Regions from separate parts of the Ruegeria sp. A4 genome, predicted to be linked through region 2. Evidence: riboswitches for the same ligand, from Rfam matches in the RefSeq annotation. Region 2 holds a riboswitch; the other holds the start of a gene.
What was found. A riboswitch is a leader RNA that binds a small molecule or an ion and turns the genes downstream of it on or off. The one in region 2 is predicted to bind cobalamin.
Positions count from the first base shown of each region.

Region 1: linked by a shared signal. The riboswitch ahead of ACR0E2_RS19520 (hypothetical protein) and the one ahead of ACR0E2_RS10385 (DUF1636 family protein) in region 2 are both predicted to bind cobalamin.

Region 1 covers NZ_JBQGAW010000012.1:9,744-17,342, reverse strand. Annotated here, with positions in the region: gene ACR0E2_RS19555 (chloramphenicol phosphotransferase CPT family protein) at 1-281, opposite strand, end outside; gene ACR0E2_RS19550 (SRPBCC family protein) at 330-797, opposite strand; gene nudC (NAD(+) diphosphatase) at 835-1,818, opposite strand; gene ACR0E2_RS19540 (bifunctional 2',3'-cyclic-nucleotide 2'-phosphodiesterase/3'-nucleotidase) at 2,001-3,869, shown strand; RNA gene ffs (signal recognition particle sRNA small type) at 3,909-4,007, shown strand; gene rsgA (ribosome small subunit-dependent GTPase A) at 4,166-5,191, shown strand; gene ACR0E2_RS19525 (alpha/beta hydrolase family protein) at 5,231-6,151, opposite strand; cobalamin riboswitch at 6,222-6,443, shown strand; gene ACR0E2_RS19520 (hypothetical protein) at 6,535-6,942, shown strand; gene ACR0E2_RS19515 (protein-tyrosine phosphatase family protein) at 6,934-7,446, opposite strand.
Region 2 covers NZ_JBQGAW010000002.1:234,684-242,282, forward strand. Annotated here, with positions in the region: gene ACR0E2_RS10360 (GcvT family protein) at 1-1,328, shown strand, start outside; gene ACR0E2_RS10365 (inositol monophosphatase family protein) at 1,595-2,374, shown strand; gene ACR0E2_RS10370 (FecCD family ABC transporter permease) at 2,398-3,408, opposite strand; gene ACR0E2_RS10375 (ABC transporter substrate-binding protein) at 3,410-4,360, opposite strand; gene ACR0E2_RS10380 (ABC transporter ATP-binding protein) at 4,377-5,150, opposite strand; gene ACR0E2_RS10385 (DUF1636 family protein) at 5,147-5,503, opposite strand; cobalamin riboswitch at 5,602-5,798, opposite strand; partial or broken gene ACR0E2_RS10390 (D-lyxose/D-mannose family sugar isomerase) at 5,899-6,516, opposite strand; gene ACR0E2_RS10395 (carbohydrate kinase family protein) at 6,581-7,507, opposite strand; gene ACR0E2_RS10400 (glucokinase) at 7,538-7,599, opposite strand, start outside.

The DNA of each region.
Region 1 (7,599 bases), on a different contig from region 2:
TTGTCCCACCCCGGCGTATCCAGAATATGTTCCAAAATCAGATTGTTGCCCGAGGCCGCGTAGGCAGCCAGCGACTGATGAAACCCATCAAAGACTGCCGATCGGTCGTCGGACCAATCGAACTCGCCACGGCGATAGCGATCCAGCGGCAGAACACCACAATCTCGCAAGTGGTCGATCGAGATATGCCAGAACGGCTTCGCTATCTTCTGTTGCAAAGCCTGTGCGATCGTCGATTTTCCACTGCTTGATGCGCCATGCAGAAAAATGATCTGCGACATCTGCGGTTTCTTTTCCAAGCCTTGCCCAGACCAGCCAGTGGACCCCATTCACGCCCCGTGCAGGTGACGCTGCTCCAGTTCACGCGCAAACTCGCTGAACCGCAGCTGGAATTGCTTGCGGAACTTTGACTGTCCAAGCTTCATGGACTGCAACAGCAACCGCGCGGGCAAGGACTTTGCGGCCAGGGACATCTCGATGCTCAGGCGCGTCCGGCGCGGAGACAGGGCCAGAAAATCAACTGTCGTCAGGCCGGTCATCCCTTTGCTGGCCGCCTCGAACCGCATTTGCGACGGCTTGTCATAGTCCGTCATCACCACCGACATCTGACGCGGCTTTCCACGCAACTTGAATTCGGTTTTCCATTCAGTGCCGGCAACCACCGTCGCATCAGCCTCCAGACGCCGCACGTCGATACCACGACGCATCGCCATACGTTCGAACCTTTCGAAATCCGACACCATGTCGAACACCGAATTGATCGGGGCTTCGATATCTTCGCGCGCTGAAAACTGCATAATGACCTTTGCTGTTTATGGCTTCACCAGTTTTTCCTCAGTCCAGCGTATCCGCAAGCCAGTTCTGAAGCAGAAAATGAGCGATAGCCCCCTTGCGAGCGGGCAACAACCGGGGATGTTCGCCGGCAAATGCCTGCATCATTTCGGATTTGCTGACCCACATCGCCTCTTCGATCTCGACCGGATCGATAACGATGTCGCGCGACAGGGCCTCGCCGGCGCATCCGAACATCAGGGATGCCGGGAACGGCCAGGGCTGGCTGGACAGGTAAGACACCGCGCCAACAGGTACGCCTGCCTCTTCCATCACCTCGCGACGCACCGCCGCTTCGAGCGTTTCGCCGGGTTCGACAAATCCCGCCAGCAAGGAAAACATGCCCTCGGGCCAACCCGGAGACCGTCCCATAAGCACATTGTCCCCATGCGTAATCAACATGATCACAACCGGATCCGTGCGCGGAAAATGTTGCCCGCCGCATGACGGGCAACTGCGCTGCCATCCCCCTTGCGACATATCGCTGGCTGCGCCGCAGCGGGCGCAGAAGCGATGTGTTTCGTGCCAACCGACAACCGCCTTGGCCGATGCGGCCAGTTCGGCATCACGAGGCGACAATCGCGCCATGATCCGGCGAAGCTCGGCAAAAACATGCCCTTCAGGCAAATCCGGGTGATGCTGTTCGGATCTGTCCACGAACTCTCCCAGGCCGGTCAGATCCAATCCCTCTGCCCCCCAGGCCGAGATATCCGCGGCAAACAGGGGTGCGCCCTCTGCGCTCAGGCCCAGAAAAACCGGTGCTTCGATCACGCCGCCGGGGCCATCGCTGACCAAAGGGTGAGTCATCTGCGTCAGGGCAAGCTGATCCAGCGCCGCGCCCACGACCAAAAGCTTGCCTCGCCACAGCAATATGCATCGCGCAGCGGGGTCGAGCGCCATCTCGGCCAGCTTCTCTGAATCCCCACGAAGATGCGCTGCCCGATTCAGACCCGAGCCACCGAAAGTCACCTGCTCTGCGTTTTTCATTGGAATTCCTTCTGGTCTTGCGCACAGGGCTGCCATGTCTCAGGCCCTGTTGCAATGGCAATTCAAGACGCAAAACGCACAGACGCGCCGCCGAAAAGCCGCATGGCGGCCTCGGAAAAATCATCTAGACTGCGCTTTGATGATTTTAGCCCATTACCACATTCAAAAGCAGAACAAAAAAAGTGAAGCAAAACCCATCGACGCAGGTTCAACCCACAAAAGACCGTGGGCGTATTCGTATTCTTGCCACCTCCGACCTGCACATGCATCTGACCGGTTTTGACTATTACGCGGACACACCGGACCCGACGCTTGGGCTGACACGCACCGCAAGCCTGATCCGCAAGGCCCGACACGAGGCCACAGACGCGCTGGTGCTGATTTTCGACAACGGGGATTCGCTCCAGGGAACGCCGATGGGCGAATGGGCCGTTCGGAACGACAATCCCCACCCGATGATGCAGGCATTCAAGGCGCTGGACTATGATGCGATTGGTCTGGGCAACCATGATTTCGGGTTCGGGCTGCCGACATTGGACAAGACCCTTGCACAAGCCCCGTGCCCGGTTCTGTGCGGCAATCTTCATCGGTCCGGAGAACAACAATCATGGCAGCGTTTTACGATCCTTGACCGTGTCGTGAGAGTGGGAAACAAGGATGTGCCCATTCGCGTCGGCGTGTTTTCGGTTCTGCCGCCGCAGACGACGCGTTGGGAAGAACACAATCTGAACGAAACCGTAGCGGCGGACGACATCGTTGTCGCGGCACAGTCCCTGACGCGTATCTTGCGCGAAAAGGGGTGCGATCTGATCGTGGCGCTCGCCCATTCCGGGCTTGGACACCCGGACGCAGCGACCGACACTGAAAATGCCGTTATTCCCCTGGCCGCGATCGAGGGCATCGACGCTGTTGTCGCCGGGCACACTCACCTGACCCTTCCCGCACGCACCGGCGCGCAAACCCCGAATGTGGATTACGTGAAAGGGCTGGTGCATGGAACGCCGGTTGTCATGCCCGGCTCGGCAGGCGCATATCTTGGAGTAATCGATCTGGCCGTTACCGTACAGCCCCAGTCGGGGCTGTGTGTTGTCGACAGCAACGCCGAATTGCGCCCGGTTTCGGTGGGCGGCACCGCGATTGGCGAAGATTTGGAAATCGCGCATCTGGTTGAACCCGCACATCAGCAGACCCGTCAGGACATGGCCGCGCCCGTTGCGCACGTCTCGGACACATTGCACAGCTATTTCAGCTTCTGTGCGCCGGATCGTGGGTTGGCGCTTGTGGCCGCCGCACAGGCAGCCGCGTTGCGCCCTTTTTTACACGTCACCACGCTTGCAGAGCTGCCGCTGTTGTCAGCCGCGTCGCCGGCCAAATGCGGCGGACGCTCTGGCCCCAGGCACTATACGGACGTGCCGCCCGGTGAAATCTGTCTGCGTCACGTGGCAGACCTGCATGTCTTTCCCAACGAGTTGCGCGCGGTTCAGATCACGGGCGCGCAGCTGCTGGAGTGGTTGGAGATGTCAGCCAGCGCATTCAACCAACAATTCCCCGACGCCGAGGCAGAGCTGTTCGACCGGGATCGGGCGGGATACAATTTCGATGTGATCTTTGGCCTGTCCTATCAGATCGACCCATCGCAACCGGCGCGTTACGATGTCGGGGGGCAAATGATCCATCCCGGCCACAGGCGGGTGCATCATCTGACTTGCGCAGGCCAGGCCGTGCAACCCGATCAGGCATTTGTCGTTGCGCTCGATAATTATCGCGCAAGCGGGGGCGGACATTTCCCGCATGTGTCATCGGCCCCGGCCATCGATCTGCCCCCGCTGGATATCCGGGACATTTTGCGGGATTACATGACGCACCGCCTGCCGCCCGACCCATTGGCCCGACAACCTTACCCGTTCTCTCTGATGCCGAAATCGGGGGTGACGACCATTCTTCGGACCGGTCCCGGTGCTTTCAAGTATGTCGACGAATTGAACAGGTTTGCCCCCAAGATTCTGGACCCTGACGAAAACGGTTTTGCACGCATTCGGCTGACGCTCTGACGGGTTGTCTTTTGCCGAAGCCTTCCCTATATCCAAAGTCGAGAGGTTGGCGCGGGCGAGCGCCTCGCCAACCTGGTCAGGTCCGGAAGGAAGCAGCCACAACGAGCCCCGCTTGGGTCGATGTCCAACCTCTCACTTTACGAACCTTGGCCGCAGGAGGGCTTTATGATTGTAGCAAAGACCCTTCGGGCAGCACGGTTCTGACCTCACGGTATCGACTGACTGCCTGAACACATGACCCGGGGATGAGCGATCGCCATCCGTCGGGAGTGCTGTTTCTGACGACAGGCAAACCAATGTTTCTTGCACTTTCGGACCTGGGATGGTCCTCTCACTTTGCTGCGCAATACGCGGCTTATCCTTCCTGCACACCTTTTCGCATCACTTCCGTTCATCGGGACCGCCTGATCGGGCTGAACCCTGGCGGCGAAGTCCCGTTGCTGACCCCCGATCAAACGACCGGCAGCTATGCCGTTGGCGATTGGGTTCTCGCCGATGACGACAAACGCGTGCGCCATTTGCTCGACCGGCGCAGCCTGCTGCACCGGCGCGCCGCCGGGACAGGTGCCGCGACGCAACTGATCGCAGCCAATGTCGATGTGTTGTTCATCGTCAGCTCGTGCAATGCCGATTTCAACCTGCCCCGGCTGGAACGATATCTGGCGCTTGCGCATCAGGCCGGGTGTTACCCGGTCGTCGTTCTGACAAAGGCCGACAAATCGGCGGACCCTGAAAGTTTCTCGGGACAGGTGCAATCACTGGACCCGTTATTGACGGTTCTGGCGATCAACGCGCTGGACCCGACAGAGGTTGAAAAGGTTCTGTCCTGGTGTCCCAAAAGCCAGACCGGAGCGCTGGTTGGTTCGTCGGGCGTTGGCAAGACGACACTTGCCAATACCATGACCGATCAGGATCTCGCCACCTCGGACATTCGCGAGGATGACGCGCGGGGCCGGCACACGACGACCGCACGCGCATTGCACCGGATGCGCAACGGCGGCTGGTTGATCGATACACCCGGAATGCGCGCGTTGCGCCTGCTGGACGCTCAGGACGGGATCGACGACGTTTTCTCGGACCTTGCCGAGTTGAGCCGGGATTGCCGTTTTTCGGATTGCCAGCACAGCTCCGAGCCCGGATGTGCCGTGCAAAAGGCGATCAGCCACGGCACGCTTGATCCGGCTCGATTGGACCGGTGGCGCAAGCTTCGGCGCGAAGATCAGCGCAATTCTGAAACCGTCGCGCAGTCTCGGGCGCGGGACAAAGCGTTCGGCAAGATGGTCCGTGGCGTCATGAAGGAAAAGAAACTTCGCAACCGGTGATGGCGGGTCGGTGCCCGGCCCGTCCTGCGCCGCGTCTGATCAAGCGATCAGTCGCGGCCAAACCGCTGCATTGCGCCGGGCAAATGCGCCGATATGACCAACCTCGGGCAACCCGAAATCGGCAGGGCTCAGCAGGTGGCGGTTGGCATCGGGGCCGTAAAGATCCGCAAGCCGCCAAACCGCGTCCGGCGGCACCATCTGGTCGTCCTCGAAGGTGAACAAATCCACGGGCGTTCCAGAATCCTTCCACTGCGCCGCAGGTAACTCATGCCCGATTTCAGGCACATAGTTCAAAGGCGCGGTACACCATTTGCGCCACTGCCAATAGACCGATGCCGGCAGATCCGAGCCGAACCCGATCGCCTTTCCGGGAAGGTAGCCAAGGGCTCGGGCCAAAAGCGGCGCATGACCATACCAGAACAATCCTGCCAAACCCCGATAGGGCCATGGATGGTCGCTTAGGGTTACCAGCCCCGAACACACACAGATCATCCGGTCAATCAGATCGATATCCGGCTGCACAGGCCCCAACATCGCGCCGATCGAATGGCCGATGGTCCAATGCTGCGAATTGGGAAACCGTCTGCGCATTTCCGCCCGTGCCGCGGGCATGTCGATCAAGGCCCAATCCGCCATGGTCGCACGCGAATCTTTCAGGCGGCCGGTCAAGGAATGCCCGTAATCGCGATAGTCATAGGTCAGGCAGGCCATACCCTGCTCGGCAGCAAGCCATCGTGCGAAATGACGGTAATAATCGCGCGGCACACCCGTTGCACTGTTCAGAACGACGACGATTTCGGGCGAAGTCAGCGGGCTGTACAACCGGGCAGACAGTGTTTTCTGCCCGGACGGAAAGCGAAACTCTTCGGTCAATACCGTTTGCTCTGTGTCCAACATGTTCTCTGGCTTTGCGCTTGGTAAATCCGGTTTCAGAACCTCAACACCCTCGACACTATGCATGAACCAACACCGTATCCAGCATGACCAAGCGTCCGGCCAAAAGATCGGCTTGACTCGGTGCGTACTCAAACGCTAGCGGTTGTGTGATGGTTTCCGGCCTCCACAAGGGGTCGGGATGAAAAGGGAACACGGTGCGGTAATGTCTGGTCATGCAGGCAACAACCAAATCCGCGACTGCCCCCGCAACTGTAAGCGGTAAGCGATGCCGAAACACCACTGGCCCCGACGGCTGGGAAGGTCGGCAAAGCGATGACCCGCAAGTCAGGAGACCTGCCATCGGAAACGAAACCGAAACTCGGGCGGGGTGTCCGGGCAGGTCCTGACGGCATCACGCTGTTCCACCTGTCCCAAATATCCTGTCCACCAAGCGCGGAGGGCGCAGGATGATCTGGAAGACAAAAACACATGAATTCAGTGCAACGGTATGTCAGCGGACGGGCAAAACCTGCCCCGCTTTGGCGCGGCTGGCGCGCTCGATATCCGAAGCCATGGCCCAGGCGACCTCGGCCACCAGTGACGATTTCGAGATTGAGGGCAGCAGCGAGCTGTCACATTGCACCGAAGGATGTCATGCAATTTTCCGCGCGCGATCAGACAGCATTCGTGTCTTTTGCGGGACGCAGCCCGAAACCGCGATTGAGCCGCTGAACGGCTATGCCGACCTGATCTTCGGAAACACGGTCAGTGCGATGCCATCCGGCGTCGTGAAAACCCCACCCTGCGCGATGATCGAAGTTTCCACGATCCGGCCGCGAAAACCTGTTTGCGCGCCCGCGCAGATTTCAATCTGAATCCAGACTGACCTGTGCCTGGGCGCGCCGAGAGGCCCAGGCCATTTGCGCATCCGTTTCGACGGCGCAAGGGCGCACCGCCCGCAATCGTTGCAGCGCCGTGTCCGCGCGTTCGCCGCATTCGACCATCAGCCGCAGGACAACCATACCTGACCTGCCACATCCCCCGCGGCAGTGCACCAATACGCGACCTCCGCCGGACAGCGCATGCCGGGCCGCGGCGCTGACGGACGGCCACGCGTCATCGATCGCTTTTGTCGGCGCTCCGAAATCTTCGATGGGCAGGTGAACCCATCGGCTGGCGCGGCTTTGAATATCGCTGCCAAATTCCTGCGCCCCGTCCTGAAGCATTTCGACATCCGTCGTCATCGAAACAACAAGCCCCGGCTGCCAGGCTGCGATCATATCCAGATCGCTGGAGTAATCTCCGCCGCGTCCGGGCATCGAGGTCAGTGCCAGCGTTCCGCCACCGACTTGCAGGGCGTAGATCACCAACTGCGACATGAATCCTGTCCTCCCCAAAGAACTCTTTACAAAAATGAGCCATTAAATCCGCTGATGCAGTTTAGTGCGAAAGCGACTCGTTTCTAAATCAAAAATCATCGCGCCACGCTGTGGACGCGGGCAACGGTGGCCACTACGCTGTGCCCAAGCACC
Region 2 (7,599 bases):
ATTTGTGGTCTGCCGATATCCGCCGCTTTGGCCGCCCGCATTTCGACACCGACTGGGTTCGCACCCGTACCGTCGAGGCGTATGGCAAACACTACACAATGGGTTGGCCGCATGAGGAACATGACTCGGGCCGCCCCTGCCGAAAATCGCCGCTTTATGACACGCTGAAAAAGCAGGGCGCGTGTTTTGGCGAGAAACTGGGCTGGGAACGCCCCAACTGGTACGCGGACGTGTCAAAGGGCGAGGTGCCCAAGGATGAATACAGCTTTGGCCGCCAGAACTGGTTCGATGCCGTCGGGCGCGAACATAAAGCGGCACGCGAAGCGGCTGTGTTGTTCGATCAGACCTCTTTCGCCAAATTCGCCCTCAAGGGCCCGGATGCTTTGGCAGCGATGAACTGGATCTGCGCCAATGATGTGGACAAGCCGGTTGGTGCGCTTGTCTATACCCAAATGCTGAACGACAAGGGCGGGATCGAGTGTGACCTGACCGTTGGGCGCGTGGCCCATGATGAGTTCTATATCGTCACCGGCACCGGCTATGCCACCCATGACTTCGACTGGATCAACCGCAGCATTCCCGAGGGCATGAATTGCCAGCTTTTCGATATCACCTCATCGAATGCGGTTCTGTCATTGATGGGGCCAAAATCGCGTGAGATTCTGGCGGCGGTGACGCGCGATGATGTCTCGAACAGCGGGTTCAAGTTTGGCACGATCCGCACCATCGGCATTGCGGGGTGCCCGGTCAAGGCGCTGCGCGTGACTTATGTGGGTGAACTGGGCTGGGAGCTGCACCTGCCGGAGGAATATGCACAGACCGTGTATGATGCCTTGATGAAGGCAGGGCGCCCGCATGGATTGATCAATGCAGGCTACAGGGCGATTGAATCGCTGCGTCTTGAAAAAGGCTATCGCGCCTGGGGCTCGGATATCGGGCCGGATCATACGCCGTTCGAAAGCGGCTTGGGCTGGGCCGTGAAACTCCGGAAAAATATTGATTTCAAAGGGCGCGCCGCATCTGAGGCGCAAAAAATCGGCGGCGTAAAGAAGATGCTGGCATGTTTCACCGTTGACCCCGAGGTTGTTCTTCTGGGGCGTGAAACGATCTATCGGAATGGCGAAAGGGTCGGATGGCTGACTTCGGGCGGTTATGGTTACACCGTCGGAAAGTCGATCGGCTACGGTTACATCCGAAACGCCAACGGTGTCGACGCGCAATACGTCACATCGGGGACATATGAATTGGATGTCGCCACTCAGAGGGTTCCTTGCGAAGTGACGCTGCAACCGCTTTACGACCCGCAGATGAGCCGGGTGAAGATCTAACCCGAGGGTGCAAGAGCAGTTCTACCGACACACGCACGGCGATCGGAACACATGGGGAAAGCATGCAAACAGGGCAAGTCCGTCCCGAATGTGCGAAAGGTCGTCCGATCTGGCTGTTTGCGACCCATAAAGCGTTGATAAAGTTTCAGTATTATCACACCTCATGCCCATCCGAAAACTGAAATGCAAGACTTCTCATTCAGCTTTCAGGGCAAACAACCTTTCATCCGTCGGAGATTGGATGACTTCAGCCGAAAGGACCGGAAATGGTAACCCCAGATGCGTTGACTGAGCATGCGATGAAGATTGCTGATATTACCTCGGAGTCCGCGATGCGGTTTTTTCGGGGGTCTTTGGGCATTGAATTCAAACAGGATGAAAGCCCGGTGACGCAGGCCGACAAGGCAGTTGAGGCGGAAGTACGCACCTACCTGAAACAGCATTTTCCCGGACACGGCATCTTTGGCGAAGAGCACGGGCAAGAAGCAGGCGACGGGCGTCATATGTGGGTGATTGACCCCATTGACGGAACCCGTTCGTTTCTGTCCGGCCATCCTTTGTTCGGGTTCCTTTTGGCGCACCTTGTGGATGGGCGCCCTCGGTTGGGCCTGGTCGGAATGCCGGCCTTGCATGAGACCTATTTGGGTGTGGTTGGTGACGGGGCCAGCCTGAACGGGCAACCGATAGAGGTGTCGAACACCACGCGTCTGGATCAATCGGTTTTGTACGTGAATGAAGGCGACAAAATTTATCGCGATCATCCTGACCTGTTCAGTCGGCTGATGAATGCAGGGCAGACGCGCCGATTTGCCTATGATTGTTATCCCCATGCCTTGCTTGCTTCGGGCCATGTCGATGCTGTGGTGGATTACGATCTGCAACCTTATGACTATCTGGCGCTCTCACCTCTGATCACGGCTGCTGGCGGAGTGATGACCGATTGGCACGGGCATGCGTTAACCCTCGATTCAGATGGCGCGGTCGTTTCCGCCGCAACCCCTGAACTGCATGCTGAACTGCTTGACCTAATCAATGTCGAAAAATGACAGTGTTGCGCAACCCTGGAAAACTAGCTCCCGCGATCAGATTTGAACAAATACAAAAAGACAAAAAGTGATCCTATCGACGTTGTGACGATTCCCACGGGCAACTCCTGCGGAGCCAGAAGAAGGCGTGACAAGATATCGGACAATGTCAGCAGAATCGCGCCCACGATCGCCGAGACGATCAGCAGGTTTCGGTGCAGAGTTCCGGCGATGCCGCGTGCAATATGAGGCACCATCAGCCCGACAAAGCCGATGACACCGGCAACGGAAACGAAACTGGCCGTCGCCAACGCGGCAACGAAAAACATGCTGAACCGCAGTCCTTGAACGGGAATACCCAGTGACGAGGCTGTGAAATCCCCGGTCAGCAGCGCGTCAAGCCACCGGCTGCGGTAAAGTGAATAGCTCAGGATCAGGCCCAATCCGATCAGGACAAGCGGGAACGTTTCCCATCTTGCCAGTCCCAGACCGCCAAGCATCCAGAATATCACCGAATGAGCAGCGCGATTGTCGCCAGAGAAAATCAGGTAGTTGGTGATTGCGGAAAACAGAAAGGACACCGCCAGGCCAGCCAGGATCAGTTTTTCGGGTGCGCTTGTGCGCAAGCCCTGAACCAGCGCCAGAACAATGCCGGACGCGATCAAACCACCGCAAAATGCCGCCAGCGGCAACGTCCAGATTCCCAGGACATCACCCGTGACGGTGATCACCAGAACGGCGCCAGCAGCTGCACCAGAGGACAGACCGAACAGAAACGGATCTGCCAGATCGTTTCGCGTCGTTGTTTGCAAAACAACACCAACGACGCCCAGTCCCGCACCAATCACGGCGGCAAACAGGGCGCGGGGCAGGCGAAGGTCGAAGACGATCCGGTGCAAAGGCGTCATGTCTCCGTCCACCAGACCGGTTCCAAGGCCGATGGCCGAAAAAACTTCGCGCACGGGGATTGGGGTGGTCCCGTAGACGATGGACAACAGCAAAAGGGCGGTCAGAACAACCGCCCCCAGCAAAATCAAACGGCCCAATCGGACCATATCAGTTGGTCTCCGGGTGCATCGCCTTCGCCATCTTCTCGATCGCCTCGATATTTGCCGGGCCGGGCGTCAGTTCCTCGTAACGCAGGCCAATCCAGCGCTCGTTCTTTACCGCGTCCGTTTGTGACATCACCGGGTGATCCTTGAGGAACTGGAAAGTGTCCTCTGCGCCGTTGCCGGACTGATAGTCGAGCAGCACCAGAAATTCCGGGTTAGCCGCGGCGACGGCCTCCCACGACGTGCGACCCCAGCTGGTATCCAGATCATGCGTCACGTTCTCGCCACCCGCGGCTGCGATCATTGCATCGGGAATGGCGAACTTGCCCGCGGTAAACGGAGCATCGGCCGGCCCGTCCAGCAGGAATACGCGGGGCTTCGCCAGATCGGCTGTTTTTGCTTCGATGGCGGACAGTTGGTCCTTCCAGCGGGCAACCAGCGCCTCGGCCTTGTCCTCGACCTGCATGACCGTGCCCAGACGCAGAACGTCATCAAACAACAGGTTCATGCTGGCCTCGGGGCGATCCTTGTCCAGATGCACGCAGCTTTCGGATAGGATCATGGTCTTGATACCAAAGGGTTCCAGCGTGTCGGGCGTGACGTCACCGCCGGGTTTCATGCCATAGTACCAACCGGCAAAAAACAGATCGGGTTCGACGGCCACAAGGTTTTCAATGGTCGGGTATTTGGGGGCAAGCTCTGGGATGTCGCCACGCTGAGCATCAAAATCAGGGCTTGTTTTGTACCAGCCGGTAATTCCGGTAAGCCCCACGATCTTGTCCTGAAGGCCGAGCGCAAAGGCCATATCCGTCATGTTCATGTCATGCACGACCAGACGTTCCGGCGCCGAGTCAAAAGCCAGCGGTTCGCCGCAATTGTCCACGGTGACGCCCTCTGCGGCCACCCCACTTGCCAAGCCAGCGAAGACGACCACTGGCCAGAGTTTCTGCATCATATTTAAGTTCCTGTTATTATGACAGTTTCCGTTTTCGGATATCCAGTGCGGGGATCATGCGGCCTTCGTGCTGAAAGCACAGATAATCCACGCCGAATGTCTCACGTACCCGGTCTGGGGTCAGAACTTCGACAACAGGCCCGAACCCCGTCAGACGCGTGGCTTTCATCAGCGCCACATGGGTGGCGAATTCCGGGATCATGACCAGATCATGGACGATCATGACGACAGTTACCCCCAGATCAGCGACCAGAGACAGCATGTGCCCCTTGGCATCGGGGTCCAGATGGTTGGTTGGCTCGTCCAGAAACAGCAAGGACGGATTCTGGGCCAACGCGCGCGCGATATGTGCGCGCTGACGTTCTCCGCCGGACAGCTGACCCATCGTTTTGTTGGCAAAATGCGACAGCTCGGTCGTCGTCAGAACCCGTTCCAGATCAGCCTTGTGCTGAGCCATCGAACGTTCGCCTTGAATCGGGATTTGCCCCAGCGCAACATAGTCTTGCAGGCGCATCCGCCCGTCAGGCATTTCCTGCTGCCCGACCACAGCAATGGAGCGGGCACGTTGGCGGGCGGACAGGGTCCGAAGGCTTTGGCCTTCTATCCAAACATCACCCAAGGCAATCCGTTCGATCCCACACAGCAGTTTCAGCAGAGTGGTCTTGCCGGCGCCGTTCGGCCCTGCGATTGCCAGAATTGATCCTTCTTCCAGACGAAAGGATACATCCTGCAACAGGACATCGCCATTGAGCGCGTAGTACTCCAAATTCTCGGCAACCAGAAAGCTCATGATCCCCCCCCGGACGGCAATGCGGGCATGCGCGACAAGGTCTTTGCGAAAAGGGCCGGGGGGCGGTCCGAGGCGCTGGTCCAGCCATCGTCACTGTCGCCGAACTGGGTCGCGAATTCGACCAGGGCGGACAGGTCGTGTGATGTCGTGATATCGCCAAACAGGTACTGCGCTTTGCCCGGGGCCTGAAATCCGACGGTCATGGCCCGTTCACAACCTGCCATGCAGGCCACCATTCGGGTTTCAAAACCGTCAGGCAACCGGGCATCCAGCACGTCTTGCGCAGCCTCGGCAGACATCGCCCCCTGACATGTTGAACAGATCAGAACGTAGTGATCAGAATAGCAGGTCATCGCCATCTCCGTCGTTTGCCAGACGCAGACAGAGGGCACATACCCGGATATTACGCAAACGCGCCATCAAGCCTCCTTCCGAGACGCCCCGCCTCGGGTTGGTTTATAGTGCGATGGCAGGTCTCCTGACTTGCGGGTCGTTGCTTGGCCGACCTTCCCAACCCATGCGGGTCAGTGGTGAAGTGGCGTCGCTCACCGCTTACAGTTGCGGGGGCAGTCACGGACTTGGCACATTCCAGTGCCGCACCGTGTTCCCATTTTCATCCCTTATGGAACCATCCCGCTCAGCTAGTCTGGCAATGCCAGACTTGTCAAGCGGCAGACGAAGGCGTTGGTAGATGGAATTGCGACAGCTGACCCAGCTGTCCTGCTGCGCCAGCCCGGACCGAACGGTGTCAATAGTCTGATACAAGAAGGAAATCCGGTTCGGAATCTTTCTCGACCTTTGAAAACCGTGGAATTGGCTTTTCAAACCCAATGTCGGTGCGGTCGTTATTCACGGTCGATACCTCGCCAATAAGGCAATCGCCGCGCTCGGCCCAAAAAGCGTGCCAGATGCCGGGCATCAGAGTTACGCTTTGCCTCGGCTTCAGCCGCACGTATTCTTGGGGTTGCAAGGTTACGGGGCAGGCATCGCTGGGGACCGTCACCGGGTTGTCGCGGTCGACGCCACCGTTTGGATCCGACGCATGAATTTCCAGAACGAGATCGCCGCCGCCCCTGTTGATGATGTCTTCTGCCTTAACGATATGCCGGTGCATCGGAGAAAGCTGATCGTCTTTCGAGATCAACAGTTTTTCTGCACAGAGCATCCCACGCCCGGATTTCAGATCCTTCACCTCACCATTGTTTAGAGTGAACAGGAATAGGCAATGTTCGTCGAAATGGCCTTGTGCGTAATTGGTAATGTCCCATCCCAGCTTGCGGCTGCGGACAGTTTCGACCAAAGAGATGCGCATTTTCTCGGGCGATCAATCCGCAAAGGGTGGCAACACGGCTCCGAAAGATTGAATGAACGTCTGGGCTTAGGGCTTGAAGTGGTTGATTTCGGATCGTTTCATCATGCCATCCCGCAGATCAAAGTTCGTGCGCCCACGGGGGTTCTGCCCCGGCTCGGGAAACGGTCACGGCCGCCACGTCAGCGCCCAGTTCCATGGCTGCTTGCAGGCTTTCAACCGTCAATCCGCGCAGACCTGACTTGGTCAGATGCCCTGCGCGGCTGAGCTCGGTCAGAACGCCGGCGTTGAACGTGTCACCTGCGCCGATCGTATCGACCACCTCAACGGGCTTCACGGGAACCGAGACTTCGGAACCATCCGCCAGGTAACCGTGCGCCCCGTCACTGCCACGGGTGACGATGACAACGGAAGGACCCGCCTGCAACAGCACAGACGCTTTTGCGGATTCGGCTTCAGCGCCCGGAATGATCCAGTCCAGGTCCTCGTCTGAAACCTTGACGATATCCGCACGCGAGATCATGCGGTTCAAACGCGTCCGAAACCGGGTTTGATCCTTGATGAAATCCGGGCGGATATTCGGGTCCAGCATCACTGCCCGGTCGGAACCGTGGCTGTCCAGAAGGGCGGCATAGGCATCTGCGCAAGGTTCACACGCAAGGCTGATTCCACCGAGATACAGGGCAGAGACAGCAGGAAGCTGATCGGGCATGTCTTCGGGCAGCAACATCCGGCCCGCGGTGTTTTCATCGACAAAGCTGTAAGTCGCGTGTCCATCCGAGAGCTGCACAAAGGCAAGCGTGGTGGGACGGTCCGAGATGATCACATGTGTCGTGTCCACATGGCTCGCTTTCAGCGCATCAATCAATTGCTGGCCGAACATGTCCGATGACAAACCTGTCAGCATCCCTACCGGAATACCCAGACGTCCCATCGCGACGGCTGTGTTCAGAACTGCACCACCAGTATGTGGCACAAAACCAATTGCGCCCGATGCGGTCGGTTCTGAAATCATATCTATCAGCGCTTCACCACAGCACAGGATCATGTCTTGGTCCTTCTAGGTAAGAAACTTCGGTTAGTCTGGTTGCTGTCTCAGCGCGTTCTTGCAGAAGTTGTTTGCGCCGATGATCCCGAACT